4 regions of the Citrobacter pasteurii genome follow, and region 1 is predicted to be linked to each of the others. Evidence: predicted binding sites of a transcription regulator. Region 1 holds the regulator's gene; each other region holds the start of a gene.

The links. The regulator CRP, encoded in region 1, controls carbon source genes, mostly activating them, when cyclic AMP is high. The targets are predictions, from matches to a motif close to ATGTGANNNNNNTCACAT.
Region 2: a site for CRP is predicted at 3,595-3,612, ahead of I6L54_RS17770 (ABC-F family ATPase). Genes of this name have one in related genera too.
Region 3: a site for CRP is predicted at 4,338-4,355, ahead of I6L54_RS23275 (YjcB family protein). Genes of this name have one in related genera too.
Region 4: a site for CRP is predicted at 4,489-4,506, ahead of adhE (bifunctional acetaldehyde-CoA/alcohol dehydrogenase). Genes of this name have one in related genera too.

Annotation. Positions count from the first base shown of each region.
Region 1 covers NZ_CP077262.1:657,410-664,997, reverse strand. The annotation lists gene I6L54_RS03185 (ABC transporter ATP-binding protein) at 1-706, shown strand, start outside; partial or broken gene I6L54_RS03180 (hydrolase) at 751-1,810, shown strand; gene I6L54_RS03175 (YheU family protein) at 1,807-2,025, shown strand; gene I6L54_RS03170 (phosphoribulokinase) at 2,079-2,948, shown strand; gene I6L54_RS03165 (OsmC family protein) at 3,047-3,451, opposite strand; gene crp (cAMP-activated global transcriptional regulator CRP) at 3,758-4,390, shown strand; gene I6L54_RS03155 (YccS/YhfK family putative transporter) at 4,442-6,529, shown strand; gene argD (bifunctional acetylornithine/succinyldiaminopimelate transaminase) at 6,625-7,588, opposite strand, start outside.
Region 2 covers NZ_CP077262.1:3,636,530-3,644,117, reverse strand. The annotation lists gene I6L54_RS17795 (phosphoethanolamine transferase) at 1-307, opposite strand, end outside; gene mntS (manganase accumulation protein MntS) at 584-712, opposite strand; gene mntR (manganese-binding transcriptional regulator MntR) at 899-1,372, shown strand; gene I6L54_RS17780 (anion transporter) at 1,369-2,478, shown strand; gene ldtB (L,D-transpeptidase) at 2,573-3,493, opposite strand; gene I6L54_RS17770 (ABC-F family ATPase) at 3,727-5,322, shown strand; gene I6L54_RS17765 (DUF1479 domain-containing protein) at 5,466-6,728, opposite strand; gene I6L54_RS17760 (Cof-type HAD-IIB family hydrolase) at 6,882-7,588, opposite strand, start outside.
Region 3 covers NZ_CP077262.1:4,825,689-4,833,276, forward strand. The annotation lists gene ghxP (guanine/hypoxanthine transporter GhxP) at 1-875, opposite strand, end outside; gene soxR (redox-sensitive transcriptional activator SoxR) at 1,468-1,926, opposite strand; gene soxS (superoxide response transcriptional regulator SoxS) at 2,013-2,336, shown strand; gene I6L54_RS23270 (cyclic di-3',5'-guanosine monophosphate phosphodiesterase PdeC) at 2,339-3,925, opposite strand; gene I6L54_RS23275 (YjcB family protein) at 4,477-4,758, shown strand; gene I6L54_RS23280 (autotransporter family protein) at 4,842-7,151, opposite strand.
Region 4 covers NZ_CP077262.1:2,489,969-2,497,556, forward strand. The annotation lists gene hns (histone-like nucleoid-structuring protein H-NS) at 1-100, opposite strand, end outside; gene tdk (thymidine kinase) at 748-1,365, shown strand; gene adhE (bifunctional acetaldehyde-CoA/alcohol dehydrogenase) at 1,588-4,266, opposite strand; gene ychE (NAAT family transporter YchE) at 4,754-5,401, shown strand; gene oppA (oligopeptide ABC transporter substrate-binding protein OppA) at 6,173-7,588, shown strand, end outside.

The DNA of each region.
Region 1 (7,588 bases):
ACGAATGGCGCCACAAGAGCTCGAACAGAAACTGCGTGATTACCTCGGTGGATTCGGCTTCCAGGGCGATAAAGTCAGCGAAGAAACCCGACGTTTCTCCGGCGGTGAAAAAGCGCGTCTGGTGCTGGCGTTGATCGTCTGGCAGCGCCCGAACCTGCTGCTGCTCGATGAACCGACCAACCACCTGGATTTGGATATGCGCCAGGCGCTGACCGAAGCGCTGATCGATTTCGAAGGCGCACTGGTCGTGGTCTCGCACGACCGTCACCTGATTCGCTCCACCACCGACGACCTCTATCTGGTACACGACAAGAAAGTCGAGCCGTTTGACGGCGATCTGGAGGATTATCAGCAGTGGCTGAGCGATGTGCAAAAACAGGAAAGCCAGGGCGACGAACCGGCGAAAGAGAGCGTTAACAGCGCCCAAGCGCGTAAAGACCAGAAGCGTCGCGAAGCTGAACTGCGCACCCTGACGCAACCGCTGCGTAAAGAGATCACTCGTCTGGAAAAAGAGATGGAGAAACTGCACGCACAGCTGGCGCAGGCGGAAGAGAAACTTGGCGACAGCGAACTGTACGATCAAAACCGCAAGGCCGAACTCACGGCGTGTTTGCAGCAACAGGCAAGCGCGAAGTCCGGGCTGGAAGAGTGTGAAATGGCCTGGCTGGACGCGCAGGAACAGCTTGAGCAGATGCTGGCCGAATAAGCACAAAATCACATATTGGCTAACCCGCACGCGCTGCGCGCGGTATAGTTATTCTTTCCGATTATTAATTGCTCTGGTGTTATGGTTGAAATCACGTCCACAGAAATGACCCCACCTATCGGCGATTCGCGAGATTTCCGCCCAATGCGCGGTATCAGTAACCGCCATCTGCAGACGATGCTGCCGCGTTTAATTCGCCGCAAGGTGAAGTTCAATGCCCACTGGCAGCGTCTGGAATTGCCTGACGGTGACTTTGTCGATCTGGCGTGGAGTGAAGATCCGCAACAGGCGAAACACAAGCCACGTCTGGTGGTTTTTCACGGTCTGGAAGGCAGTCTGAACAGCCCCTACGCCCACGGACTGATTGAGGCGGCGCAAAAGCGCGGCTGGCTGGGTGTGGTGATGCATTTCCGTGGCTGTAGCGGCGAACCCAATCGTCTGAACCGTATTTATCACTCCGGTGAAACAGAAGACGGCACCTGGTTTTTAAACTGGCTGGAGCGTGAGTTCGGTCGTGTACCCACCGCTGCAGTAGGTTATTCGCTCGGTGGAAACATGCTGGCCTGCCTGCTGGCAAAAGAAGGGAACACGATCCCCATTGATGCGGCAGTTATCGTCTCTGCACCGTTTGTGCTGGAAGCCTGTAGTTATCACATGGAGAAAGGTTTCTCCCGCGTCTACCAGCGCTACCTGCTCAATCTGCTGAAAGCCAACGCCTCACGGAAACTGGAAGCCTACCCGGGGTCGCTGCCGGTGAGCCTCGCGCAATTAAAATCCCTGCGCCGTATTCGCGATTTCGACGATTTGATCACAGCTAAAATCCACGGTTTTGCTGACGCTATAGATTACTATCGTCAGTGCAGCGCCATGCCACTGTTGAATCGGATCGCCAAACCGACGCTGATTATCCATGCCAAAGACGATCCGTTTATGGATAGTCATGTCATCCCGCAACCCGAGAATCTGCCCCCGCAGGTGGAGTATCAACTCACCGAGCACGGTGGACACGTCGGATTTATTGGCGGCACGTTACGTCGCCCTGAGATGTGGCTGGAATCCCGTATTCCCGACTGGCTGACAACATATCTGGAGGCATCATCATGATGATTCCCTGGCAAGACATCTCCCCGGACGCGCTGGACAACCTGATTGAAAGCTTTGTCTTGCGCGAAGGCACCGATTATGGTGAACATGAACGCTCGCTCGAACAAAAAGTCGCCGACGTCAGACGCCAGTTACAATCTGGCGAAGCCATCCTGGTATGGTCAGAACTGCATGAAACGGTCAACATTATGCCGCGGAAACAGTTTCGCGAATAATCGGTTGTCGACGGCTGACTATAATAAAAAACCAACCTGTTTATGGAGTTGTTATGTCTGCCAAACATCCGGTGATTGCGGTAACAGGATCCAGCGGCGCGGGGACCACCACCACCAGCCTCGCGTTTCGTAAAATTTTCGCACAGTTAAATCTGCGCGCCGCCGAGGTGGAAGGTGACAGTTTTCACCGCTATACCCGTCCGGAGATGGACATGGCGATTCGCAAAGCACGCGATGCAGGGCGGCATATCAGCTACTTCGGCCCCGAAGCTAACGACTTCGGTCTGCTGGAGCAAACCTTCATTGAATACGGCCAGACGGGCAAAGGTCAGTCGCGTAAATACCTGCACACCTATGATGAGGCCGTACCGTGGAATCAGGTTCCGGGAACATTTACCCCCTGGCAGCCGCTGCCTGAACCGACGGATGTCCTGTTCTATGAAGGATTGCACGGCGGCGTAGTAACCCCGCAACAAAATGTGGCGCGGCATGTCGATCTGCTGGTTGGCGTGGTGCCGATCGTCAACCTGGAGTGGATCCAGAAGCTGACCCGCGATACCAGCGAGCGTGGACACTCGCGCGAAGCGGTGATGGATTCGGTGGTGCGCTCAATGGACGATTACATCAATTACATCACGCCACAGTTTTCCCGTACGCATATCAACTTCCAGCGCGTACCGACCGTCGACACCTCTAATCCCTTTGCCGCCAAGAGCATTCCGTCACTCGATGAAAGCTTTGTCGTGATTCATTTTCGTAATCTGGAAGGGATCGACTTCCCGTGGCTACTGGCGATGCTGCAGGGCTCATTCATTTCGCATATCAATACGTTGGTCGTACCGGGCGGAAAAATGGGTCTGGCGATGGAATTGATTATGCTGCCGCTGGTCCAGCGCCTGATGGAAGGCAAAAAGATAGAGTGATATGTGGAAAGCGCCCGATGGCGCTTCGCTTATCGGGCCTACGACTCAACATCACCCTGTAGGCCGGATAAGGCAACGCCGCCATCCGGCATCAGCAATTACGCGGCAACCACTTCATAGGAATGGGTGATATTCACCGCCTTTTCCAGCATCAGCGCCACGGAGCAATATTTTTCCGCCGAAAGATCTACCGCACGCGCGACGGAAGCATCTTTCAGGTCGCGACCCGTTACGATGAAATGCAGGTTAATGTGGGTAAACAGACGCGGCGCTTCTTCACGACGCTCAGAGGTGAGCTTCACTTCGCAGTTGGTGACATCCTGACGACCCTTTTGCAGGATCGACACCACATCAATGGCGCTACACCCCCCTGCCGCCATTAACACCATCTCCATCGGACTCGGCGCTTTATCACCAGAGTTACCGTCCATCAAAATTTGGTGGCCTGAGGCGGACTCACCGAGGAAGGTTAGCCCCTCAACCCACTTTACACGCGCTTGCATATTTCGTAACTCCAATGTTTCAATTTTCCTGACAGATTACGCGTACATAACAATTCTCGCAACGGAAGGCGACCTGCGTCATGCTGAAGCGAGACACCAGGAGACACACGGCGAAAGCTATGCTAAAACAGTCAGGATGCTACAGTAATACATTGACGTACTGCATGTATGCAGAGGACATCACATTACAGGCCGTCGCACGTATTGACAGCCCCCTTCCCAGGTAGCGGGAAGCACATTTTTGCAAACCCAGAGACAGGTTGTTTTTTGGCTCTGGAGACAGCTTATAACAGAGGATAACCGCGCATGGTGCTTGGCAAACCGCAAACAGACCCGACTCTCGAATGGTTCTTGTCTCATTGCCATATTCATAAGTACCCATCGAAGAGCACGCTGATTCACCAGGGTGAAAAAGCGGAAACGTTGTATTACATCGTTAAAGGCTCAGTGGCAGTGCTGATCAAAGATGAAGAAGGGAAAGAAATGATCCTCTCTTATCTGAATCAGGGCGATTTTATTGGTGAATTAGGCCTCTTCGAAGAAGGCCAGGAACGTAGCGCCTGGGTACGTGCCAAAACCGCATGTGAAGTCGCTGAAATTTCCTACAAAAAATTTCGCCAATTAATCCAGGTCAACCCAGATATTCTGATGCGTCTGTCTTCTCAGATGGCTCGTCGTCTGCAGGTAACGTCTGAAAAAGTAGGCAACCTTGCCTTCCTCGACGTAACTGGTCGTATCGCCCAGACTCTGCTGAATCTGGCGAAACAGCCTGACGCAATGACTCACCCGGACGGCATGCAGATTAAAATCACCCGTCAGGAAATTGGCCAGATCGTTGGCTGTTCCCGTGAAACCGTTGGTCGTATCCTGAAAATGCTGGAAGATCAGAATCTGATCTCCGCGCATGGTAAGACCATCGTCGTCTACGGCACGCGTTAATCCCATCGACATGGCGTGTTACGTAGTAATGCGCCATTTTTGTTTGCTCCGATGTGGCGAAGACTGATTTATCACCCCGAGATCAACTACGCACTACGACAGACGCTGGTGCTATGTTTACCTGTGGCTGTCGGTCTGATCATCGGTCAGCTTCATCTGGGGCTCTTATTCTCCCTCGTCCCTGCCTGCTGCAATATTGCCGGTCTTGATACCCCGCATAAGCGCTTTTTCAAACGTTTGGTTATAGGCGCGTCGCTGTTTGCCGGCTGCAGCCTGATTATGCAGTTACTGCTGGCACAGACTATACCGCTGCCGCTGATCCTCACCGGCCTGACGCTGATTCTCGGTGTGACCGCCGAGCTAAGCCCGTTACATGCGCGACTTCTGCCCGCCTCGCTGATCGCGGCGATTTTCACACTGAGTCTGGCCGGCAACATGCCCGTCTGGGAGCCACTGCTGATCTATGCGCTGGGGACAGTATGGTACGGCCTGTTCAACTGGTTCTGGTTCTGGATGTGGCGCGAGCAGCCGCTGCGCGAATCGCTCAGTTTGTTGTACCGCGAATTAGCCGATTACTGTGAGGCCAAGTACAGCCTGCTGACCCAGCATGCCGATCCCGAAAAAGCGCTGCCTCCCCTACTGGTACGCCAACAAAAAGCGGTGGATTTGATTACCCAGTGCTATCAGCAAATGCATATGCTGTCGGCACATCGCAACAACGATTATAAGCGCCTGCTACGTGCCTTTCAGGAGGCGCTCGATCTACAGGAACATATTTCCGTTAGCCTCCACCAGCCGGAAGAGGTGCAAAAGCTGGTCGAACGTAGCCACGCCGAACAGGTGATTCGCTGGAATGCGCGCACCGTCGCCGAACGCCTTCGCGTTCTGGCTGATGACATTTTGTATCACCGCTTGCCGACGCGTTTTTCAATGGATAAACAAATTGGCACGCTGGAAAAAATCGCCAACCAGCATCCGGACAATCCGGTAGGACAATTTTGCTACTGGCACTTCAGCCGTATTGCCCGCGTGCTACGCACCCAGCGCCCGCTGTATGCACGGGATTTAATGGCTGACAAGCAGCGTCGGCTGCCGCTGATCCCTGCCCTGAAAAGCTATCTGTCGTTGAAATCCCCGGCGCTGCGTAATGCCGGACGCATCAGCGTCATGTTGAGCATTGCCAGCCTGATGGGCAGCGCCTTACACCTGCCCAAACCCTACTGGATTTTGATGACAATCCTGTTCGTCACGCAAAATGGCTACGGGGCAACCCGGGTGCGTATTTTACACCGCTCGGTGGGCACGCTTGTCGGCCTGGTGATTGCAGGTGTTACGCTGCACTTTCATATTCAGGAAGGTTACACGCTGGCAGGCATGCTGCTGATAACCCTGGTGAGTTATCTGACCATCCGCAAAAACTACGGCTGGGCTACCGTCGGCTTTACGGTCACCGCGGTATATACCCTGCAACTGCTGACGCTGAACGGGGAACAGTTTATCGTGCCGCGGTTTATCGATACGATCACTGGCTGCCTGATCGCTTTTGGCGGGATGCTCTGGCTGTGGCCGCAGTGGCAGAGCGGTTTGCTGCGTAAAAACGCCCACGATGCGTTAGAAGCCGATCAGGAGGCCATTCGCCTGATTCTTAGCAACGATCCCCAGGCCACACCGCTGGCGTATCAACGCATGCGGGTCAACCAGGCGCATAACACGCTGTTCAACTCGCTGAACCAGGCGATGCAGGAGCCTGGGTTCAACTCGCACTATCTGGCGGACATGAAACTGTGGGTTACGCATAGCCAGTTCATCGTCGAGCACATCAATGCAATGACTACCCTGGCAAGGGAACATACGATGCTGACGCCGGATTTGGCGCAGCGGTATCTGGAGTCCTGTGAAATTGCGATCCAGCGCTGTCAGCAGCGGCTGGAATATGACGGTCCCGGAAGCTCCGGCGATGTGAATATTCTCGAAGCGCCAGAGATGCTGTCCCATGGGCCTTTAAGCACCCTTGAGCAGCATCTGCAGCGGGTTTTGGGGCATCTGAACACCATGCATACCATTTCGTCGGTTGCATGGCGTCAGCGACCGCACCATGGGATCTGGCTGAGCCGCCGGTTGCGGGACATGAAAGGTTAAGAGAGTTGCCGGATGGCGGCGTAAACGCCTTATCCGGCCTACAGAGTAAGGTGTGATTCGTAGGCCGGATAAGCGTAGCGCCATCCGGCAATCCGTCAACCCACCACTTTCGCCACGGCCTGCGCGAAGCGCTGCATCCCTTCATCAATATCGGTCTGCTCCACCACCAGCGACGGCGCGAAACGCATCACGTCCGGTCCGGCGTTCAGCACCATCACCCCTTCATTCGCCGCGGCGTACAAGAAATCACGCGCCTGGCCTTTAAACTGCGGCTTCAACTCAGCGCCAATCAACAGTCCCATGCCGCGAATATCGCTGAAAATATCAAACTGCTGATCAATTTTCTGCAAATGCTGCACAAACGCCTGGCGTTTGGCCTGAATACCTTCCAGCACTTCCGGCGTGTTGATGGTATCAAACGCCGCTCCCGCAACCGCGCAGGCCAATGGGTTACCACCGTAGGTCGAACCATGCGAGCCAACATGGAATGCGGAGGCTATCTCCAGCGTCGTCAGTACCGCGCTCACCGGGAAGCCGCCGCCAAGAGCCTTAGCGCTGGTGAGGATATCCGGCGTCACGCCGTAGTGCATATAGGCAAACAAATCGCCGGTACGCCCCATCCCGCTCTGCACCTCATCAAATACCAACAACGCCTGGTGCTGATCGCAGAGTTCGCGCAAACCTTGCAGGAATTCCGGCGTTGCCGCAGTAACGCCGCCCTCCCCCTGAATTGGCTCAACCACCACCGCGCAGGTGTGATCGTCCATCACCGCTTTGACCGCATGCAGATCGTTAAACGGTACATGGATGATATCTGCCGGCTTTGGTCCAAAGCCGTCGGAATATTTCGGCTGCCCGCCGACGGATACGGTAAACAGCGAGCGACCATGAAACGCGTTATGGAAGGCAATGATTTTGGTTTTGAACGGGCTATGACGCACGCAGGCATAGTGGCGCGCCAGCTTAAAGGCGGTTTCGTTAGCTTCGGTACCGGAGTTCATGAACAGTACGCGCTCGGCGAAAGTCGCATCAATGAGTTTACGACCTAAGCGTAACGCC
Region 2 (7,588 bases), 1.9 Mb from region 1:
CGGTCGACTCTTCCATGTTGGTCGAATGCAGCGCCAACAACGTATTAAAGTTTGGCGAGCCGTAAGCCTGGCCGAACGGAAAGTACATTGCCGCAATCAGCGAGCAAATGCCAATCAGCACTTTCTGCGCGCGCGGCGCACTGCGCCACATCAGCATTAATATACAGGTGAAAGCAATGCTATAGAGCAGGCTAAGCGGATAGCCCAGCGCAAGGTTGATCAGCAGAGACTGTAAGAAATAGAGGCCAGTCCACGGACTAATCGCCCGGCTACGAGCAATGATTGAATCTTTGAGGGTTAAATTCATATGCCACTGTTACAAAAACGCCATGTGCTTACCCTGGCGCTAAGGGTCATTGCCTGCCTGAGAGAGCGAGAAGAGGGAATGGGTCCGCATCCGCGAGCCGCAATATATGCAGGGCTGCGAAAAGATAGAGTGTGTACAAGAGAAGGTCAACTACTACAAAGAAATTGTTTTGCGAGGGACGTGGCAAAACTGACAAAAAGAAGGGTTATTGGTACGAAAACGATCGCCCTATTCGGGTGACGGCAGGAAAAAGCAGCGGCGTACCGCGACGCCGCATTATTTTGCTGAGGATTTATCCTGCTCTGGTTTGCTGTTAATCATGTCACACAGCATAGAGATCAGCATCAACCGTACTTTAAAGGGAGAGTGGCTAAACACGCGTATACACCTCTTAAATTCATTCATATAAACCTCCTGACTTCACGATCCCATCAGTCCTTGAGGGATGTCTTTATTATATACAGATATAGCACAGGCTATATTATATAGCTATTGCTAAAACGTTAATTTTTTGTGCCCGCGCAACTCTGGTTTACAATGAACGCTCTCTAATCAGATGCCGTTAACGCGTCACAGTAACGAGGAAGCAGAATGAGTCGTCGCGCAGGTACGCCAACAACAAAAAAAGTGACGCAATTGGTGAATGTCGAAGAACACGTTGAAGGATTTCGTCAGGTTCGGGAGGCGCATCGCCGCGAGCTGATTGATGACTACGTAGAGCTGATTTCCGATCTCATTATTGAGGTGGGGGAGGCGCGCCAGGTTGATATGGCCGCGCGGCTTGGGGTTTCCCAGCCGACGGTTGCCAAAATGCTTAAGCGCCTTGCTTCAGTCGGGTTGATTGAAATGATTCCCTGGCGGGGTGTGTTTTTAACCGCTGAAGGTGAACGACTGGCTCAGGAGAGTCGGGAGCGTCATCAGATCGTGGAAAATTTCCTGTTGATGTTAGGTATCAGCCCGGAAATTGCCCGTCGCGACGCGGAGGGAATGGAGCATCACGTCAGTAAGGAAACGCTGGAGGCTTTTAGCCGGTTTACGCAACAGCAAGGAACAGGCTCTGAATGAGTTTCCCTTTACTACGCGCTTTGCAGCGCGATCGCTTTTTCCAGCTGTTAATCATCGTCGGGGTTGCACTGAGTCTGTTCACGCCATTTGCGCCCCGTCTGTGGCCGGGGGCCATTGACTGGCACACGATTATTACGCTTAGCGGCCTGATGTTACTGACCAAAGGCGTGGAGCTCAGCGGCTATTTTGATGTGTTAGGGCGCAAGATGACCCGCAGCTTCAATACTGAACGCCAGTTGGCGATATTTATGGTGCTGGCGGCGGCGCTGCTGTCGACGTTTCTGACCAATGATGTGGCGCTATTTATTGTTGTTCCGCTGACGATCACCCTGAAAAAATTGTGCGCTATTCCGGTGAATCGCCTGATTATCTTTGAGGCGCTGGCGGTTAACGCCGGATCGTTGCTGACGCCAATAGGTAACCCGCAAAACATTCTGATGTGGGGGCGTTCTGGCTTGTCATTTGCCGCGTTTACCTGGCAAATGGCGCCGCTTGCGGGAGCCATGATGCTAACGCTGGTGGTGCTGTGCTGGTTCAGTTTCCCGAATAAAGCATTGCATTATCACACCGGTACGTCCGCGCCTGACTGGCAACCGCGTCTGGTGTGGAGCTGTCTGGCGCTGTATATCATCTTCCTGGCGGCACTGGAGTTAAAACAAGAGCTGTGGGGTCTGGCGATCGTCGCCGCAGGGTTCATGGTGCTGGCTCGCCGCGTGATCCTCAGCGTTGACTGGACGTTGCTATTAGTGTTTATGGCGATGTTTATTGATGTGCACTTACTGACGCAACTCCCGGCCTTGCAGGGGATTACCCACCAGATTGACACGCTTTCAGCGCCGGGGCTGTGGTTGACGGCCATTGGCCTGTCGCAGTTTATCAGTAATGTTCCCAGTACGATTTTGCTGCTGAACTACGTCCCGCCGACGCTGCTGCTGGCCTGGGCGGTCAATGTGGGTGGCTTTGGGCTGTTGCCGGGATCGCTGGCGAATCTTATTGCTTTACGCATGGCAAACGACCGCCGGATCTGGTGGCGTTTCCATTGGTATTCGGTGCCGATGCTGATATGGGCGGCGCTGGTGGGGTATGGTTTGTTACTGATGATGTAATTGATGTGGTGTGCCGGATGGCGGCTGGCGCCTAATCGGGCCTACAGTGTTGGTAGGCCCGATAAGCGTAGCGCCATCGGGCATGTATAGCAGATTAGTTCAGACGAACCGGCATACCAGAACGGTTCTGTACCGCCTGCTCAACGACGGCCTGATCGACGTCAGACTGACCGGTGATGCTGGTAATGCTCTTATTCAGCGTAATTGGTACGATTTCCCCGCCTTCAAACTGTGCTTCAGTAGTAGACAGTGGGTTATGTACCTCGATGTAACGGCTGCCGTCTGGTTCGGTAGTGGCTTTTACCGGCTCATCGATAAACTGTACGCGGGTGCCGACCGGCACATTTTCAAACAGGAACTTGATGTCGTCGTTACGCAGACGCACGCAACCGTGGCTGACGCGTAAGCCGACGCCGAAGTTAGCATTGGTACCGTGGATGGCGTACAGACGACCGATATACAGTGCGTACAGACCCATCGGGTTATCCGGACCTGCCGGAACAACGGCTGGCAGTGGTTCACCCGCAGCGCGGTATTCCGCATGCATTTTCGCCGTAGGCGTCCAGGTTGGGCCCGCTTTTTTACGTTCTACTTTGGTGGTCCAGTTGATTGGCGTGTCTTTGCCCAACTGGCCGATACCGATCGGCAGAACAATGACGGTGTTAGTGCCTTTCGGGTAGTAGTACAGACGCATTTCGGCGCTGTTAATCACAATACCTTCATGCACGGTATCCGGCAGGATCAACTGCTGAGGAATGTTCAGCACGGTGCCGCCTTTCGGCAGGAAGGTATCCACGCCTGGGTTAGCTTCCAGCATGTTAGACAGACCCATCTGATACTCTGCCGCAAAATATTCCAGCGGTTGGGTGTTGCCTTCAGGAATCGTGATGACCTGGTTTTGGCCAATCAAACGGCTGCCATCGGTAGGCAGCGGGTACGTGACGGCAGAAGCGGTGTTACAAAAACCAACTATTGCGAGTGCCGCCGCGAAAAGCGTTGTTAATTTCATATTCATGTTCATGTATGCGAGATTCAGTGCCAGGCAGGCTAGTGGGTTGAGATTTATGTAGTGTTGGGCACGCATTATATGTGCATTCTGAGCAACAAGGAATTCGGATGTGTACTAAATCACATTTTTTTCCTTTTGCTTTCACTTTATCTGTGCAGCATGAACGGCGCGATCTTATTGCAGAATTATGGCATAATAAGCGGTTTGTCACATATTTCTTTCTCTTTCAGGATACGCCAGTGTTAGTTTCCAGCAACGTCACCATGCAGTTCGGCAGTAAGCCGCTGTTTGAAAATATTTCCGTCAAATTTGGCGGCGGCAACCGTTACGGCCTGATTGGCGCGAACGGTAGCGGTAAATCCACTTTTATGAAAATTCTCGGCGGCGACCTCGAACCGACGCTGGGCAACGTTTCCCTCGATCCGAATGAGCGCATCGGTAAGTTGCGTCAGGATCAATTCGCCTTTGAAGAATTCACCGTGCTTGACACTGTCATCATGGGTCACGGTGAACTGTGGGAAGTGAAGCAGGAGCGCGATCGCATTTATGCGCTGGCCGAGATGAGCGAAGAAGACGGCTATAAAGTGGCTGACCTCGAAGTTCAGTATGGCGAAATGGACGGCTATTCTGCGGAAGCGCGTGCGGGTGAACTGCTGCTGGGCGTCGGTATTCCGGTAGAGCAGCATTACGGCCCGATGAGTGAAGTCGCCCCCGGCTGGAAACTGCGTGTGCTTCTGGCACAGGCGCTGTTCTCTAACCCGGACATTCTGCTGCTCGACGAACCAACCAACAACCTGGATATCGACACCATCCGCTGGCTCGAGCAGACGCTCAATGAGCGTGACAGCACCATGATCATCATTTCGCACGACCGTCACTTCCTGAACATGGTCTGTACGCACATGGCGGATCTGGACTACGGCGAACTGCGTGTTTATCCGGGCAACTACGACGAATACATGACGGCGGCAACTCAGGCGCGTGAACGTCTGCTGGCCGATAACGCCAAGAAGAAAGCACAGATTGCCGATCTGCAATCCTTCGTCAGCCGCTTTAGCGCCAACGCGTCTAAATCTCGTCAGGCGACCTCTCGTGCGCGCCAGATTGATAAGATCAAGCTCGACGAAGTGAAAGCGTCCAGCCGTCAGAACCCGTTCATCCGCTTCGAACAGGATAAGAAACTGTTCCGTAACGCGCTGGAAGTGGAAGCGCTGGCGAAAGGTTTTGATGAAGGCCCGCTGTTTAAAAACTTCAACCTGCTGCTGGAAGTGGGGGAGAAGGTTGCCATCATTGGTGCCAACGGTGTGGGTAAATCCACTATGCTGAAAACGTTGGTTGGCGATTTGCGGCCGGACAACGGTACCGTGAAGTGGTCTGAAAACGCCCAGGTCGGTTACTACGCGCAGGATCATGAATACGAGTTTGAAAACGATCTGACCGTTTTCGAATGGATGAGCCAGTGGAAACAAGAAGGCGATGATGAGCAGGTTGTGCGCAGTTTCCTTGGCCGTCTGCTGTTCAGCCAGGACGATATCAAGAAACCTGCAAAAGTGCTCTCCGGTGGTGAAAAAGGACGCATGCTGTTCGGTAAGCTGATGATGCAGAAACCGAATATCCTGGTGATGGATGAACCGACCAACCACCTGGATATGGAATCTATCGAGTCGCTGAACATGGCGCTGGAAATGTATCAGGGCACGCTGATCTTTGTTTCTCACGACCGTGAGTTCGTTAGTTCCCTGGCGACCCGCGTGATTGAGATTACGCCGGAACGCGTGATCGACTTCACCGGCAACTACGAAGATTACCTGCGTAGTAAAGGTATTGACGGTTAATTTACCCGTCGTCTTTCGTGTTACAGGTGTGTTGGCTGCACCTGTTCACCCCGGTCACTTACTTATGTAAGCTCCCGGGGATTTACAGGCTGGCCGCCTTCCTGTAACGCGAAATACTTTGGGAAAATTGTGTAAGCTACATATTAAATAATCCCCAGTGCGCGTTTACCGTGGATATTCAAATCCTCCAGCGTAAAGCGTCCTTCCCAGTTACTTTCATAATCTTCACGCGGGAAATCACCCGGCGAGGCGCCTTTTTCCAGCGCAGCTTTCACTTTGTGAGCGTAGGCCAGATTCTTTTCGCACATCGGTGCGGCAGGGATATACATCACGTTGCCCCAACCCTGTTGATTCTCAACCGGCGCAACGGAATGGATCACATCACAATGCCACCACACTGAGTCTCCGGCTTCCAGTTGTGGAATGCTGGTTAGCGCTTCAATCAGCAGCGGATGCCATTGCGCGGAAATCGGCAGCACTCTGCCGGGCGCTACGCCGCAAAGCTCATCTTCCGGCACATCGTCAAGCAATGGGCGTAACAACACATACGCCATCGCTTCAGGAATAGGAACCACGTGCAACAATCCCTGACCTGGCAGCATATCGGACAGCGCAGTCCAGCCCTGGAAGGTACGGAAGACTGAACATTTGGTGGTGTTATCCACCGTGTACTCTTCTACTTCGGTGCGATGCGCAGCCTGCCATGGATCGTAATCGTCCAGCTTACCATTGAAAACATGAGCAAAGACCTGCTGATACGCAGGCAGCAGCCAGCGTTCCAGCGCGCCGGAATCCGTATGCGCCCCGAGACCTTTGGACGTCGTTCCCGGCGGGCGACGGCGGATACGGTCAGGATAGATTACGCTGACATCCGGGTTAAACCACTGTTTACCTTGACTTTCAAAGGTCCACAGGCGATTGAGGAACGACTGCGCGTTAGCCATCTCTTCACTCTGGCGGGCCTGCATTTGCGCCTGTGACCAGTAGATTGGGTAAATTTCAGGCCGTGATGCGCTCAGGGTGCCGAAGAAGTTATCGCCGGGCCCTTTGTAGACGTCATCAAAATGGTTGCGATCCAGGTAATCGAGCATCGACTGATCCCATGCCAGCGCCTGTTCGCGGGGGAAATGCCCTTTAATGACCACGCATCCGCGACGCTTAATTTCTTCACGCTGCTCTGCGCTCACGCGACCCGCTTTGATATCTGCATAGGACAACACAGGCCATACCGGGGAGCCTTGTGCTTTGAGGGCGTTGATTTCCGCCACGCGGGTGGCAATGGCATCGCTCAGTTGATTGAAGATCAACTGAACATCTCCAAGCTGTGCCCGCAGTTGCTGCTTCATCTGACGGATTGCCGCTTTGTGATCGGCGGGCAACGTGTCGCTGGTAAAAGTAAAAGCCATAACCACCTCGCATTAACTTTCATTCGAAACTAAATTTGATTTCAAATGACAATATAAGTTAAAAATAAGTTAATGCAAGTTTAAAAACCTGCTGGTGTGCGCAAAATGGAAAAAGAGTGAAAACCGGGATAAGGGATACCCCGGCTGGCAGGATTAGACGTTAAAAGGCGAAGTGTTATCCAGTACCGCCTGAATCACGTTCAGCGCGCCCTGATGGTTATTATCGTCGGTCTGATAGCGGGCAATAAATTTGATGTTCTCGGCTGCATTAGCCATGGCGAAAGAGTAGTGCGCCATCTTCAGCATTTCCGCGTCGTTGCCGCTATCGCCGATGGCGACGACGTTTTGTGGCGACAGGTTCCAGCGTTTTAGCAGGCGGCTGATCCCGTTGGCCTTATGTAAGCCGGGAATAATCAGGTCGATAAATCCAAAGCCGCTGGTGACGGGCTTCATAATGCCGTCGAGAGCAGTATGCAGATGATCGATAACCAGCGGGATTTGCTGATCAGGCAGATTCAGCGAGAACTTGAACAGCACATCATCAATGTCCTGATAATCCTTTACGGGTTTCAGGCGATGATAATGTTTTGCCATCAACGCGACAAAGGACTCTGGGGCATTTTCGCTGACATAGGCGCTTTGCAGTCCACAGGCCACAAAGTTGAGCTGCTTATCTTTGAGCAATTCGCCAATGACAATGCGTGATTCGTGGCGCGTAAGCTCACCGTGAAACAGTTGTTTGCCATGTTCAAACACCAGCGCCCCGTTCTCGGCGACAAAAGAGATCTCATCTTTGAGTTGCGGGAAAAAGGAGATTAGCTGGTAATACTGGTTGCCGCTGGCCACGACAAATTCAATAT
Region 3 (7,588 bases), 750 kb from region 1:
ATCTGACCGTCTTTATCCAGCAGATTCGCCTGTCCGGCTACGGCACGGATGGTTCCGGTCGCATCGAAGACGGCGGTCATGACCAGCGCCAGCACGCTCGGCAGAACGACAGGATTCAGTGCGCCCATAATATCCAGGCTGCCGATCAGCGAGTTGCCGTTTTCGTCGCTCAGAGACGGCATGGCAAAAATACCGGAGAAATGCACGGCAGGATCGAAAATCAGACCAACGACAGAAATACCAATAATGGTCAGCAGGATGCCACCCGGTACTTTCAGTTTTTCGAGGCCGATAATCACCGCCAGACCAATCAGCGACATAATGACCGGGAAGGTGTCGAAGTCACCCAGCGCAACCGGCAGGCCATCCAGCGGGTTCTTAATCACCAGACCAACACCGTTTGCCGCAATCAGCAGCAGGAACAGGCCGATACCAATACCTGTACCATGCGCAACGCCCTGTGGCAGATTGCGCAGGATCCAGCTACGAATACCTGTCGCGGAAATGATGGTAAACAGAACCCCCATCAGGAACACCGCGCCCAACGCAACAGGCACGCTAATATGCTGCCCCAGCACCAGGCTGAATGCGGTAAACGCCGTCAACGAAATGGCGCAACCAATCGCCAGCGGCAGGTTTGCCCACAGACCCATCACAATAGAGCCGACACCGGCTACCAGGCAGGTTGCCACAAATACAGCGGCTGGCGGGAAACCGGCTTTACCCAGCATACCTGGAACCACGATAACAGAGTAGACCATCGCCAGAAACGTCGTTAATCCGGCAACGACTTCCTGTCGAACGGTACTGCCACGGTGCGAAATTTTAAACCAGGCGTCGAGTGAACCGCCGGTACGCGCTGAAGGCGTAGACATAGAAAACATCCCCTGAGAGTTTATTTTTCGTCATTATGCGTGCTGGACAATCCACTGCCTGCTTAACGTTTTCTCCCTGTGCCAGGTTTGCGTCAGTAGGGGTGTCGCAAAAAAGCAAACGTTTAGCTCTGCGCATAAAAACGGGTGGTAAAAAAAAGCAAACGATTATCTAGCGATCATGTACTGGTTTTCAACTGAACTTTGCCGCTTTTTACTCATTTCTTCTTATAACGCACAATAAATAGCCAGTCGATGCGCAAACGTTATCGTCAATGCGCAATCTGGCAACAAATTTCGCGCAGTTATTACAACCCCGACGGTAATCTTTCACGTTAACTCGCGCAAAAAAATGGATGAAGATGCGGAAAATTTTTCGGCTAAAAAACCATCAATCGACTGGCAAATAGACGGGGGTGGCATACACTTACCTTATCAACACAAGCCGGAACCTCCCCTAATGTGCTCGACTGAGGGGTGTTGATGTCGGGGGAAACCCTCCCGTGAACCAGCGGGATAGAGTGAAAGACAAAGACCGGAACCAAACTAAAGCGCCCTCTGTGGCGCTTTAGTTTTATATCCATATTTAAACCCATCAATCATCTTCCAGCAGGCGCGCCCCGGTTCCCTGCTCGCCAAGCTGGTCGCCTGGGTTACGCAACGGGCAATCACTACGCGACAAACAGCCGCAGCCAATGCATCCATCCAGTTCATCACGCAACGCCACCAGGGTATGAATACGCCGGTCCAGTTCTTCACGCCATTGCGACGAGAGCTGTTTCCACTCTTTGGCGCTGAGCGAATGTCCTTCGGGTAATACCCCTAGCGCGTCGCCAATCGTCGCCAATGGTATACCGATACGCTGGGCAATCTTGATAATCGCAACATAACGCAACACATCACGTTTGTATCGCCGCTGATTGCCGCTGTTGCGCATGCTGCTGATTAACCCTTTGCTTTCATAGAAGTGCAGAGTTGATACCGCGACACCGCTACGTTTTGCGACTTCACCTGGCGTGAGTAGCGCTTTTATCCGGGGTAATTTCTTTTCCATAAATCGCTTTACCTAAAGTTAACTTGAGGAATTATACTCGCCCACAGACAAAACGACGAATCGAATACTGAGAAAGAGGCAGCCCTATGTCCCATCAGCAGATAATTCAGACCCTTATTGAATGGATTGATGAACATATCGATCAACCGCTGAACATTGAGGCGGTGGCGAAAAAATCAGGTTACTCGAAGTGGTATTTACAGAGGATGTTCCGCACGGTGATGCGTCAGACGTTGGGTGACTATATCCGTCAGCGCCGACTTTTGTTAGCCGCCGTGGAACTACGGACGACCGAACGACCTATTTTCGATATTGCGATGGATCTCGGCTATGTGTCGCAACAAACATTCTCACGCGTGTTCCGCCGCGAGTTTGATCGTACTCCCAGCGACTACCGTCATCGCCTGTAGGATTATTGCCCGCTCTGCGTCAGTATGGCGGGCGGGCTCTGTAGCCAGTGCATAAACTCCTGCGGCGGTAACGCTTTCGCAAAATACCACCCCTGACAATACTGAACGCCACGTTCAAGCAGCCATTCCATTTGATCTGCCGTTTCCACCCCTTCAGCAATTGTCTTCAGATGTAAGCTTTGCGCCATCTCGATGATATGTTCGGCAATCAGGTGGCTGGTACTGTTGGTCGCCAGCGTACTAATAAAAGATTTATCAATCTTCAGGATATCCACGTTCAGTGCCGCCAGATTGTGCAGATTGGAATATCCCGTCCCAAAATCATCAAATGCCACTTCATAACCGGCCTGACGGAATGCCTGGATTACCGGGGTCATTTTATGCACATCAATAAATCCACGCTCCGTCACTTCGACTTTAATTTGCTGGGCAGCGACTGAGTAATCACGCGTTTTCTCAGCGATCAGGGCAATCAGTCGGGATGAATGGAAATCAGAAGCAGAGAGGTTAATTGAGATATAAATCTGGGGATGCGCAGAAAGAAAATACCCTAAATCATTGAACACTTCTTCGACCACGTAATCCGTGATCCTTTCAATCATGCCTTCTTTTTCAGCCAGCGGAATAAATTCCGTCGGGCTCATGACCTCACCTTTGCAACCAGGCCAACGCATCAGCGCCTCGGCTCCCACACATTTACCATTCTTGATATCGATGATCGGCTGGTAATGCAGACGTAGCTGGCGTTTTTCCAGTGCACGCCTTAACAAACGACGAGGGGAATGGTACTGCTGGCGCGTACGCCACCACATCAACAGCATCAGAATGCTGCAGATCACCCCAAAGGGGATCGTGAGTGCGGCTTCGTGATAGAAATTTTGATGGACGCGATCGCGGGTCGTCGAAACAATAATCGCGATCGGGCGCTTCTCAGAACGAACGATGGTATAGAACCGATCGTCCAGTTGGAAGGTAGAGGCTTTACCGCGCACCAGCGGCAGAAATTGCTTAACATGCGCCTGATTGCTGGCGGAGAAGAAAGTATCCGTTATCGTGTCATAGACGCCCCACAATAGGCCAGGGTCATCTGACATGACTTCGCTGTAAGATAATGGGTTAATGACAACGACGTAGTTTCCTCTTTGCATATACGTCATGTTGTAGCCAGAGAAAAAAGGCGTATCGCGATAGTAATAGATCGAAACATCCGGCGTACGTTTATAGTCAGCGGTTGGCATAATATAGGGAACTGACGGCGTCATCGACGTAGAGCACAAAAAATGATCAGCTTGCGCATAAATTAGCTCGCTGATATATAAACGCCCACGAATAATATTCAGCATGCTTTTCTGATGGGCAGGGGTACACATCTTGCCCTGATACAGCTGAGCCATATCACGCGCTAAATCAGCTTGCTGGATCACCAGTTCCGTTTTATTTAACACCAGTTGAGCAAATGAGTGGAGTTGAGTGCGGGTTTCAGACATCGCCCGGATATGAGCAAACCATAGCGCCAGCACCACGGGGAGCAATACCACCGTGAGCGTGCCGAGGAGCTTCAGCATCTTGCTTTGCGCACTGAGATTCATGTCAGCCCTATTTCCCTGTTTCGTATATGCCAGTACCCATCAAGGCAGGATGCTATAAACACCAGCTGGTTAAGTTGCATGAATCTATCAACATTATCAACAGACGTCTCTATGTAAAAGTCTGATAATAGTGGATGATGATATTATTTTCCCGTAAGGCAAACTTAAAGTTACGCTTATTTTGCAACATCATTATCAAGAAAGAGTAATGTTTTACACGCGTTATACTGGCTGCACGTATAAAACACATTAACTTTTTTAACGATTAATTTCGGATAAAGAAAACAAGTAACATGAATGCATCTTACATAACGCATAATTTATTATTCGTTTATGAATCAAAATAACCACACACTTGCCATGGACTAAGACCGGCAAAAATAACGTCAGATACTGGTGAACAAACGAGCAGTTGTGATATAGTTCACAGAAATAATGCAACAGAAACATTGTTTCATTCATGTTATTGCCCGTCGATAGCCAGAGTAGCACACCCTCTGTGAACAACCCCGCGCTGTCCTGGGCATCAAGACTTTCTGAGGACGCTTTCCATGGCAACAATAACAACTGGCGTAGTTCTTCTGCGGTGGCAACTGCTCAGCGCAGTACTGATGTTTTTAGCCAGTACGCTCAATATTCGTTTTCGTAAATCAGACTATATTGGGCTGGCCGTTATCAGCAGCGGTTTAGGGCTTGTTTTTGCCTGCTGGTTTGCAACCGGATTACTCGGTATCACCCTGGTAGATGTATCCACTATCTGGAATAACATCGAATCTGTGATGCTCGACGTGATGAGCCATACTCCGCCAGACTGGCCGATGGTGTTGAACTGATAACAACAGTGTGTCCGACCAGAGTATACCCGGTCGGACACGGTTTTAAGCGATAACGATTTTACTGACGTTCCGGTAACCGCTTACCACTCCATCCGGAACCCTGCGTTCACCTGCCAGTTCATATCAATGTCGCCTCCAGCCGATCTTTCCAGGTCAACGTACAGTCGGGAATTATTGTTCTGAGTAAGATGGATATTGGTTCCAATACCGTAGTTTATCCACGAGTCACTTCCTCCCTCGCGGACCGTCATGGACGCGTCTTTACCCCACACAGTGACATCACGATCGCCGGCAAACTCATGCAGCAGATCCAGCTTCACATAAATATCGCTGTCCGGGCGTTCTTCAAATCGATAACCCCCCCGCAATCCGACACGACCAATCACGCTGTCGATATCATTCTGACGAACCCGTAACCCGCTGCTGGTGGTATAACGAGCTTCATCCAATCGGGTATACACGAGCTGCGCTTGCGGTTCGATGAAAGAGGATTCTCCCAGACTAAACTCACGACCGTATTCTGCGCTGGCGCTAATTGACCACGTGCTGCTATCCGCCCCCCCCATATTGCCATACACATTTCGGTAGTTAAAATCACTCTCATGGCGGCTATATTTCAGCACCAGATCCAGGTAGTCCTGTTTCTCCGGACGGTTCCATGCAGCATAAAGTGAACCACCGTAGCTCTTGTTATCGCCCGTGCCATAAGCAAAGTCAGCGTTACCTCTCATGTAATGCGCCGCAATGCCTCGCGTCCAGACTGATTGTTCACCCTCTACTTTATTGTCATAACCAAGTTGCCAGAAGCTATACAGGTTTTTGAAGTAGCTGCCATTATCGCTTTCCATTTCGCCGCCTTTATAGCGTATCCACAGACCATTTTGCTGTTGGTTCTGGCGTAATTCCCCTAAACGCTTATTCAGGCTGTCGATTTCGAGACGGGCGGTGGCCGCCGCGTAGTTTAACCCGGCATTGGCAATCGCGGTGTTGCTACCCGCACTGGCTTTCGTTGAAATCCCCGTGATATACCAGTTTGTGCCATACTGGCTTGCCGGATCGCCTTCCCGAATATCAGAGCGCAGTAGCGGTTTATAGTCATATACATACTCGTTAGTGATATCGATTTTATCGTACGCTTCGAACGTCACATTGCTGGCGGCATCAGCAACCCAGATATCTTCTTGCAGATTGCTGAGCTTATTAATATTTAACGCCTCAATGGCATGAGTTCCCCCCGTGCTACTCTTAACGACTTCGATAAAGTCGCTACCATTACGCCGCTGCGCATCTGTTTTATTTGTATTTACATCAATCAGGAAAATACCGTTGTTGCCTTTCAGATCGTGAATCTTCACAGTTTCGTTGATGCTCTGATTGGTATGCAGGTTAAAACCATGCAGGTTTATCGTCCCGCCATCTTGCAAGGTGATAGCACTGATCTGAGCGTCTTTACCATCCGGGATCCAGTGGGCATTATTCATCAGCGTCAGATTCAAATCTCCCGCCCATGTATTACTGTCGATGTCCAGAACATTCGCTTCATGCCCATGCCAAAATGATTCTGCACCATTGAGCGTAATATTCATCTGGCTGGCATGAGCATATATTTTATCGCCAAAGTCGATATTTCCCAACAAATTGACCTTGTAGTCACCTGACTGATTAATATTAACGACACCACCATCTTTAGCACTAACCGCATCACTTTTTGATGAACCATCAGGATAACCGCTGTTGTTTTCCAGCAGTTCTCTGAAATTACTGGCGTAAGTATTAATGTAAATATTACCACCGTTTGCCGTAATAGTTGAACCTACTCCACGTGCATAGATTCCATTATTTGCCAGCGTGGCATCTTCCCCATCGTTGGTGTGTTCAACCTCTGAACGAACATACACATTGCCGTTTACAGTGATATCCGCACCGCTTCCCGCATACAACGCAGTATTGTTATGGGTATATTTAGAGCCAATTAAGAAAGTATTTTTCAGACTAAAGTTATCAACTTTGACGTTGGTGTCCTGACCTTCGGCGGATAAGCCAAAAAAGGCCAGCCCGGCGCGGTGTTCCTGTTGCGTAGTTCCGCTAATATTAACGTTGTAATTACCAATTTGATACTCTCCCGCCTGGTCTTTGGTGATACTGCCAATCTTCACCTCAAGGCCATTACCTTCACCTCGCACAGGGTTATCAATATTTACCGTGATGTCATAGTTTTTATCATCAGCAATCGTATCCCGAATGATGATCCCTTCCTGACCACCATTAACATCTATATAATTCAGTTCATAGTTTTTTGCACTCGCAAATCCAGCGCAAACCAACTGTGCTGCGGTAAATGATAGTGCAAAGGGTATTATTGCTTTAGGGTTTATCTTCCTTTGATACATAGTAAGCTCCATAACAAATAGTTTATCAAATCACTTATTAATACCCCACCAATAAAAAGCAGCAAATAATAAATGAATTTTCATCAATGAAGAATCGATAAGCTAAAAGCATTATTTAAAGCCATGTATTAATTTGTCAATATTTACCATGCAGTAAAATACAATTTTTCCATTAAATTAATTGAATATTACTCTCAGGAGAACTATCTCAAGCAGAAAAAATTAAACATGCGACATATATTCATTAGTTATTATCGTAACATTTACTGTTATTGTTCGGTAATACCTACATTAATTTTTATTCCCCGTAACCACCAATAAATATTACCGAATATTAACGTGAATCAGTTCGTATAAAATGAATGATAAAGCTGCGATGATAAACCAGAAAATACCGAATAATTAATTCTGAATAAGAGATGTAAAAAAACCCCGTC
Region 4 (7,588 bases), 1.8 Mb from region 1:
CTAATTTTTCCAGCATTTCTTCAAGCGTTTCCAGAGTACATTCTCTCGCCTGCGCACGAAGAGTACGGATGTTGTTCAGAATTTTAAGTGCTTCGCTCATTGTAGTAATCTCAAACTTATATTGGGGGTGGTTTGTTGAGCTAATAATAGAGCGATAAATTCAGTTGTGCAATAGCCAGGAATGTAAGGAATTCAAAATTGCTCTTTATTTAGTGTCTGTATTAATTGTTCTGTCTTAATTTTACGACGATGTCGGGCATAAAAAAGGCTTATTGGTATGCGGGCTTCACGGCAGCAGCGAGTAGAAATTCAAGATTCAGGTCACATTTCATGGTGTACAAATAGTATCTCTTTGCAGTGATTTCAACCTTTTGTATTAGTTTTGCTTACGTGAATCCCCCTATTACAAGGTGGCTATCGTTAGATGCAATAACAATAAGGGCAGGGTTTCTTTATTGCGCGGTGATGATAAGTGACGTTGATGAATTTCAGGAGCACTATTTGTGAAAGAATGTGTATATACTCATCATACTTCAGGTTGTTTGTGCTTTGGCTGCGGACTTTCACTCTATCGTACACTTGAGAAAGTACTCAAGGGCACTTCCGCGCTGTGGGGTATTTAGACGAAACAGGGCGATGTCCGCACGTTCTTTTATACATCCCGGATGTCACGCTGCACCGACATGTTTGTGAAATATGATACAATCCTGCCCATATTTATTTTCCCCCGGTGAGGGCCGATACACAATGGCACAGCTTTATTTTTACTATTCTGCAATGAATGCAGGCAAGTCGACGGCATTGCTGCAATCTTCATACAATTATCAGGAACGTGGGATGCGTGCCGTTGTATATACAGCGGAAATTGATGACCGTTTTGGTTCGGGAAAAGTAAGTTCACGTATAGGCCTGTCGTCACCTGCAAAATTGTTTAACCAAAATTCATCATTGTTCGAGGAGATTCGTGCGGAGAACGCGCAGCAACGAATTCATTGCGTGCTGGTTGATGAGTCTCAGTTTCTGACGCGACAGCAGGTTTATGAATTATCAGAGGTTGTTGATCAGCTGGATATTCCCGTGTTGTGTTACGGCTTGCGCACCGATTTTCGTGGTGAGTTATTCGGCGGTAGTGAATACCTGCTTGCATGGTCAGATAAGCTGGTTGAATTAAAAACTATTTGTTTCTGTGGCCGTAAGGCCAGCATGGTATTACGCCTTGATCAGGCCGGAAGACCTTATAACGAAGGTGAGCAGGTCGTTATAGGCGGAAATGAACGCTATGTATCGGTGTGTCGTAAGCATTATAAGGAAGCACAGTCTGAAGGCTCTCTGACGGCCATTCAGGAACGTCACAGCCACGATTAACCCTCTGTTCTCCTGCTGAGTTAAAATCGCAGGGTAGGTCTCTGCTTTAGCCAGAAGCGCTACCCTGCGGTATTGCCTTCTGGTGTCACTCTCACACTTATTTCCCTTACGCCTTTTCACCGCCGATGGCGGGCATCTGCATAGTCTGATTTTCGCTGAGCATGGCAAAAAAAACGGCCCCAAAGGGCCGTTTATGAAGATACTAAAACTTATGTGAGTGCATTAAGCGGATTTTTTCGCTTTTTTCTCAGTTTTAGGCGCTGCTGCTGGCTCAGTTTTAGCCGCAGTTTCACCCTCGCTATACTCACGACCGTAGTAAGTATCGAGCAGGATCTGTTTCAGTTCAGAAATCAGCGGGTAACGCGGGTTAGCACCGGTGCACTGGTCGTCAAACGCATCTTCGGACAGTTTGTCGACGTGTGCCAGGAAGTCAGCTTCCTGAACGCCAGCTTCACGGATAGATTTTGGAATACCCAGTTCAGCTTTGATTTCTTCCAGCCATGCCAGCAGTTTCTGGATTTTAGCCGCAGTACGGTCGCCCGGTGCGCTTAAACCCAGATGGTCTGCGATTTCGGCGTAGCGACGACGAGCTTGCGGACGATCATACTGACTGAAAGCAGTCTGTTTAGTCGGGTTGTCGTTCGCGTTATAACGAATGACGTTGCTGATCAGCAGGGCGTTCGCCAGACCGTGAGGAATGTGGAACTGAGAACCCAGCTTATGCGCCATTGAGTGACATACACCCAGGAAGGCGTTAGCAAACGCAATACCGGCGATGGTTGCTGCACTGTGAACACGCTCACGCGCTACCGGGTTCTTAGAACCTTCATGGTAGGACGCCGGCAGGTTTTCTTTCAGCAGTTTCAATGCTTGCAGAGCCTGACCATCAGAGAATTCAGAAGCCAGTACGGAAACGTAAGCTTCCAGAGCGTGAGTCACTGCATCCAGACCACCGAATGCACACAGTGATTTCGGCATATCCATGACCAGGTTGGCATCGACAATTGCCATGTCTGGGGTCAGCGCGTAGTCAGCCAGCGGATATTTCTGACCCGTTGCATCGTCGGTAACAACCGCAAACGGGGTCACTTCAGAACCGGTACCGGAAGTGGTGGTGACGGCGATCATTTTCGCTTTCACGCCCATTTTCGGGAACTTATAGATACGTTTACGGATGTCCATAAAGCGCAGCGCCAGCTCTTCGAAATGGGTTTCCGGATGTTCGTACATTACCCACATGATTTTCGCGGCGTCCATCGGGGAACCACCGCCCAGCGCAATGATCACGTCTGGTTTGAAGGAGTTCGCCAGCTCAGCACCTTTGCGTACAACGGTCAGAGTCGGGTCAGCTTCTACTTCAAAGAACACTTCAGTTTCAACGCCAGCCGCTTTCAGCACGGAAGTGATCTGGTCAGCATAGCCGTTGTTAAACAGGAAGCGGTCGGTCACGATCAGCGCACGTTTGTGACCATCAGTAATCACTTCATCCAGTGCGATTGGCAGAGAGCCACGACGGAAGTAGATAGATTTCGGAAGTTTATGCCACAACATGTTTTCAGCTCGCTTAGCAACGGTTTTCTTGTTGATCAGGTGCTTAGGACCAACGTTTTCAGAGATGGAGTTACCACCCCAGGAACCACAACCCAGAGTCAGGGAAGGCGCGAGTTTGAAGTTGTACAGATCACCGATACCACCCTGAGATGCCGGGGTGTTAATCAGGATACGTGCGGTCTTCATCATCTGACCGAAGTAAGCAACGCGTTCTGGCTGGTTATCCTGGTCGGTGTACAGGCAAGAGGTATGACCGATACCGCCCATCGCAACCAGTTTTTCAGCTTTAATAACAGCGTCTTCGAAGTCTTTCGCACGGTACATAGCCAGCGTCGGGGACAGTTTTTCGTGAGCAAACGGTTCGCTTTCGTCAACAACCTTCACTTCGCCGATCAGGATCTTAGTGGTTTCTGGTACGGAGAAGCCTGCCAGTTCAGCAATTTTGTATGCCGGCTGACCAACGATAGCGGCGTTCAGTGCACCGTTTTTCAGGATAACGTCCTGAACAGCTTTCAGCTCTTTACCCTGCAGCATGTAGCCGCCGTGGCTGGCGAAACGTTCACGAACTGCATCGTATACAGAGTCAACAACAACAACGGACTGTTCAGAAGCACAGATTACGCCGTTATCGAAGGTTTTAGACATCAGAACAGAAGCAACCGCGCGCTTAATATCCGCAGTTTCGTCAATAACAACAGGGGTATTACCTGCACCTACACCGATTGCTGGTTTACCGGAGCTGTATGCTGCTTTAACCATGCCTGGACCGCCGGTCGCAAGGATCAGGTTGATGTCCGGGTGATGCATCAGAGCATTAGACAGTTCAACGGAAGGTTGATCGATCCAGCCGATCAGATCTTTCGGTGCACCAGCAGCGATAGCAGCCTGCAGAACGATATCAGCGGCTTTATTGGTCGCATCTTTAGCACGCGGATGCGGAGAGAAGATGATGGCGTTACGCGTCTTCAGGCTGATCAGCGATTTGAAGATAGCAGTAGATGTCGGGTTAGTGGTCGGAACGATACCGCAGATGATACCAATGGGTTCAGCGATGGTGATAGTACCGAAAGTGTCGTCTTCAGACAGCACACCACAGGTCTTTTCATCTTTATAAGCGTTGTAAATGTATTCAGAAGCAAAGTGGTTTTTAATCACTTTATCTTCGACGATGCCCATGCCGGATTCGGCAACGGCCATTTTCGCGAGAGGGATTCGAGCGTCTGCGGCTGCCAGAGCGGCGGCGCGGAAGATTTTGTCAACCTGTTCTTGAGTGAAACTGGCATATTCACGCTGGGCTTTTTTTACGCGCTCTACAAGTGCGTTAAGTTCAGCGACATTAGTAACAGCCATAATGCTCTCCTGATAATGTTAAACTTTTTTAGTAAATCATCTGCTCGATACGAGAGTATAGACAGATCGACGAAAATTTGTGTAACGTTTTGAAAATCAAACGGTTAATTAACGTCCACTTTACTTTGATTTACTAAAAGAGCTTATGCGTTAGCGTCATTTAACTCTAACGCGTTACCTCCAGGTGGCGTTAGCAAGATTACTCACTTCTGAGTAGTAATTGCGTGATCTGGATCAAATTTCTTCAAAGCTGACACCTTTCAGCAGGCCCTTTTAGCGTTTCTTGGTAAGTGTTAAAAAATTGATGTAATGAATGTGGTTAACATTAGCATACTTAATACATATTAATAACACCGAGTAATGGTAGCGTATTTACGTAGATATACGCAGATAGCAGGTGAAGTATGCTGACAAAAGGCGTATCTTCAGCGCGGATTTCATCAATTTTTATGACTCATTTTATCCGGCTAACGCTTCGGAGCTAACCGTGACCCATACGCTATTCGATTTTCCTGTCTATTTTAAATTTTTCATTGGGTTATTTGCTCTGGTCAACCCGGTAGGGATCATCCCTGTCTTTATCAGCATGACCAGCTACCAGACTGCTGCCGCACGCAATAAAACCAACCTTACGGCAAACCTGTCGGTTGCTATCATTCTGTGGACCTCTCTGTTTCTGGGGGATGGAATTCTGCAACTGTTTGGTATCTCAATTGATTCGTTCCGGATTGCCGGTGGTATCCTGGTCGTGACTATCGCGATGTCGATGATCAGCGGAAAACTTGGGGAAGATAAGCAAAACAAGCAGGAAAAGTCGGAGACGGCGATACGCGAGAGCATTGGCGTTGTCCCGTTAGCGCTGCCGTTAATGGCGGGGCCGGGGGCAATAAGCTCAACCATCGTTTGGGGCACGCGGTATCACAGTGCGATTAACCTGTTTGGCTTTTTTGTGGCGATTGCGCTGTTTGCGCTGTGCTGTTGGGGATTGTTTCGTATGGCGCCGTGGCTGGTTCGCCTGTTGGGGCAAACCGGCATCAACGTCATCACACGTATTATGGGGTTGCTGTTAATGGCCCTGGGGATTGAGTTCATTGTGACCGGAATCAAATCCATTTTCCCGGGTTTACTTGCCTGATATCCCTCTTCTGCATCAACGGAGCCACTATCGGCTCCGTTACCTTTCATTATCCGTAAAACTTCTCACTAAAGTTGAAAATCAGCATAACAAAAATAATAAATGTTTATGCTTAACTCTTTTGTTATTCATTGAATTTATGAATATAACCCTTAACAGTCCGCCTGAGGGGGCCAAGTGTCGCTGTTATTTTATTAACATCATACTCTTGGGCTTGCTGAAGGATTATCGAAATGTTATTAGTTATTTCAGCACCTAATTTAGATGAATGTGCTAATTAATAACCAATTGTTAAATTTATGTGCATTCTGACGTCTCTTCGATGCCGGACAGGGAGATGAGCTGGGTGTCTCACGCAATGCATTGAATTAATTGATATTGTTGTTAAATGTTCGCTTTTTTGATGCTTCTGTTGTGCAGTTTTTTTTCGATAAAAGAGAATTGCTTAACAAATCTGTAAAATGTATTGGCGGTGAAGAAACGCATTTGATACTTTCCGGCCAGGTATTTAGCAGAAGATTACACGTTGATGAGAATAATTTTCATTTAGTTTCTCTCGACAGGGTAATAGCGTGCTTCCGGCAGGGGAGGCACGTAGATAATCGACGCAAGGCGATCAAACGAATCGCCAGAATAAATAAAGTCGGTGATAGCGAGCAGTAAACAAAAAAACACCTGACGGTAGAAAATCTCCGGTGCCGTACAGGGATCCTGACAGGATTAACAGTCTGGTTATAAAACCAGCCATAATAATGAGGGAGTACAAACACAATGACTAACATCACTAAAAAAAGTTTAGTAGCTGCGGGGATCCTAACTGCGCTAATCGCTGGAAATGTTGCTACAGCAGCAGTGGTACCAGCAGGCGTACAGTTGGCTGAGAAGCAGACTCTGGTGCGTAATAATGGTTCGGAAGTTCAGTCACTCGATCCGCATAAAATCGAAGGTGTACCGGAATCCAACATTAACCGTGATTTATTTGAAGGTTTATTAATCAGTGACGTTGATGGCAAACCATCGCCGGGCGTGGCTGATAAATGGGAAAATAAAGATTTTAAAGTCTGGACATTCCATCTGCGTAAAGATGCGAAATGGTCTGATGGAACGCCTGTTACCGCACAAGATTTCGTCTATAGCTGGCAACGTCTGGCGAACCCTAATACTGCTTCACCGTACGCCAGCTATTTACAGTACGGACATATTGTCAATATTGATGACATCATCGCCGGTAAGAAGCCAGTAACCGATCTCGGTGTAAAAGCGATTGACGACCATACCTTTGAAGTGACTCTGAGTGAACCTGTTCCTTATTTCTACAAACTCCTTGTGCACTCCTCTCTTTCCCCTGTGCCTAAAGCCGTGGTGGAAAAATTCGGGGAAAAATGGACCCAGCCCGCTAACATCGTTTCTAACGGCTCTTATAAACTGAAAGACTGGGTTGTCAACGAGCGTATTGTACTTGAGCGTAATACCCACTACTGGGACAACGCGAAAACCATTATTAACCAGGTCACATACCTGCCAATTTCTTCTGAAGTGACTGACGTGAACCGCTATCGCAGCGGTGAAATCGACATGACCTATAACAACATGCCGATTGAGTTATTCCAGAAACTGAAAAAAGAGATCCCGAACGAAGTTCACGTTGATCCTTATCTGTGCACCTATTATTACGAAATTAACAACCAAAAAGCACCGTTCAACGATGTTCGTGTTCGTACCGCCCTGAAGCTGGCGCTGGATCGTGACATTATCGTCAACAAAGTGAAAAACCAGGGCGATCTGCCTGCCTATAGCTTTACCCCGCCATATACTGATGGCGCTAAACTGGTTGAGCCAGAGTGGTTCAAGTGGTCACAGGAAAAACGTAACGAAGAGGCGAAAAAACTGCTGGCCGAAGCTGGTTTTACCGCGGATAAACCGTTGACCTTTGATCTGCTGTATAACACCTCCGATCTGCACAAAAAGCTGGCTATCGCTGCGGCATCCATCTGGAAGAAAAATCTGGGTGCGAATGTGAAGCTGGAAAATCAGGAGTGGAAGACGTTCCTCGATACGCGTCATCAGGGCAACTATGATGTTTCACGCGCAGGATGGTGTGCGGATTATAACGAACCGACGTCTTTCCTGAATATGGTGCTGTCCGATAGCTCCAACAACACCGTCCACTATAAGAGCCCTGCATTT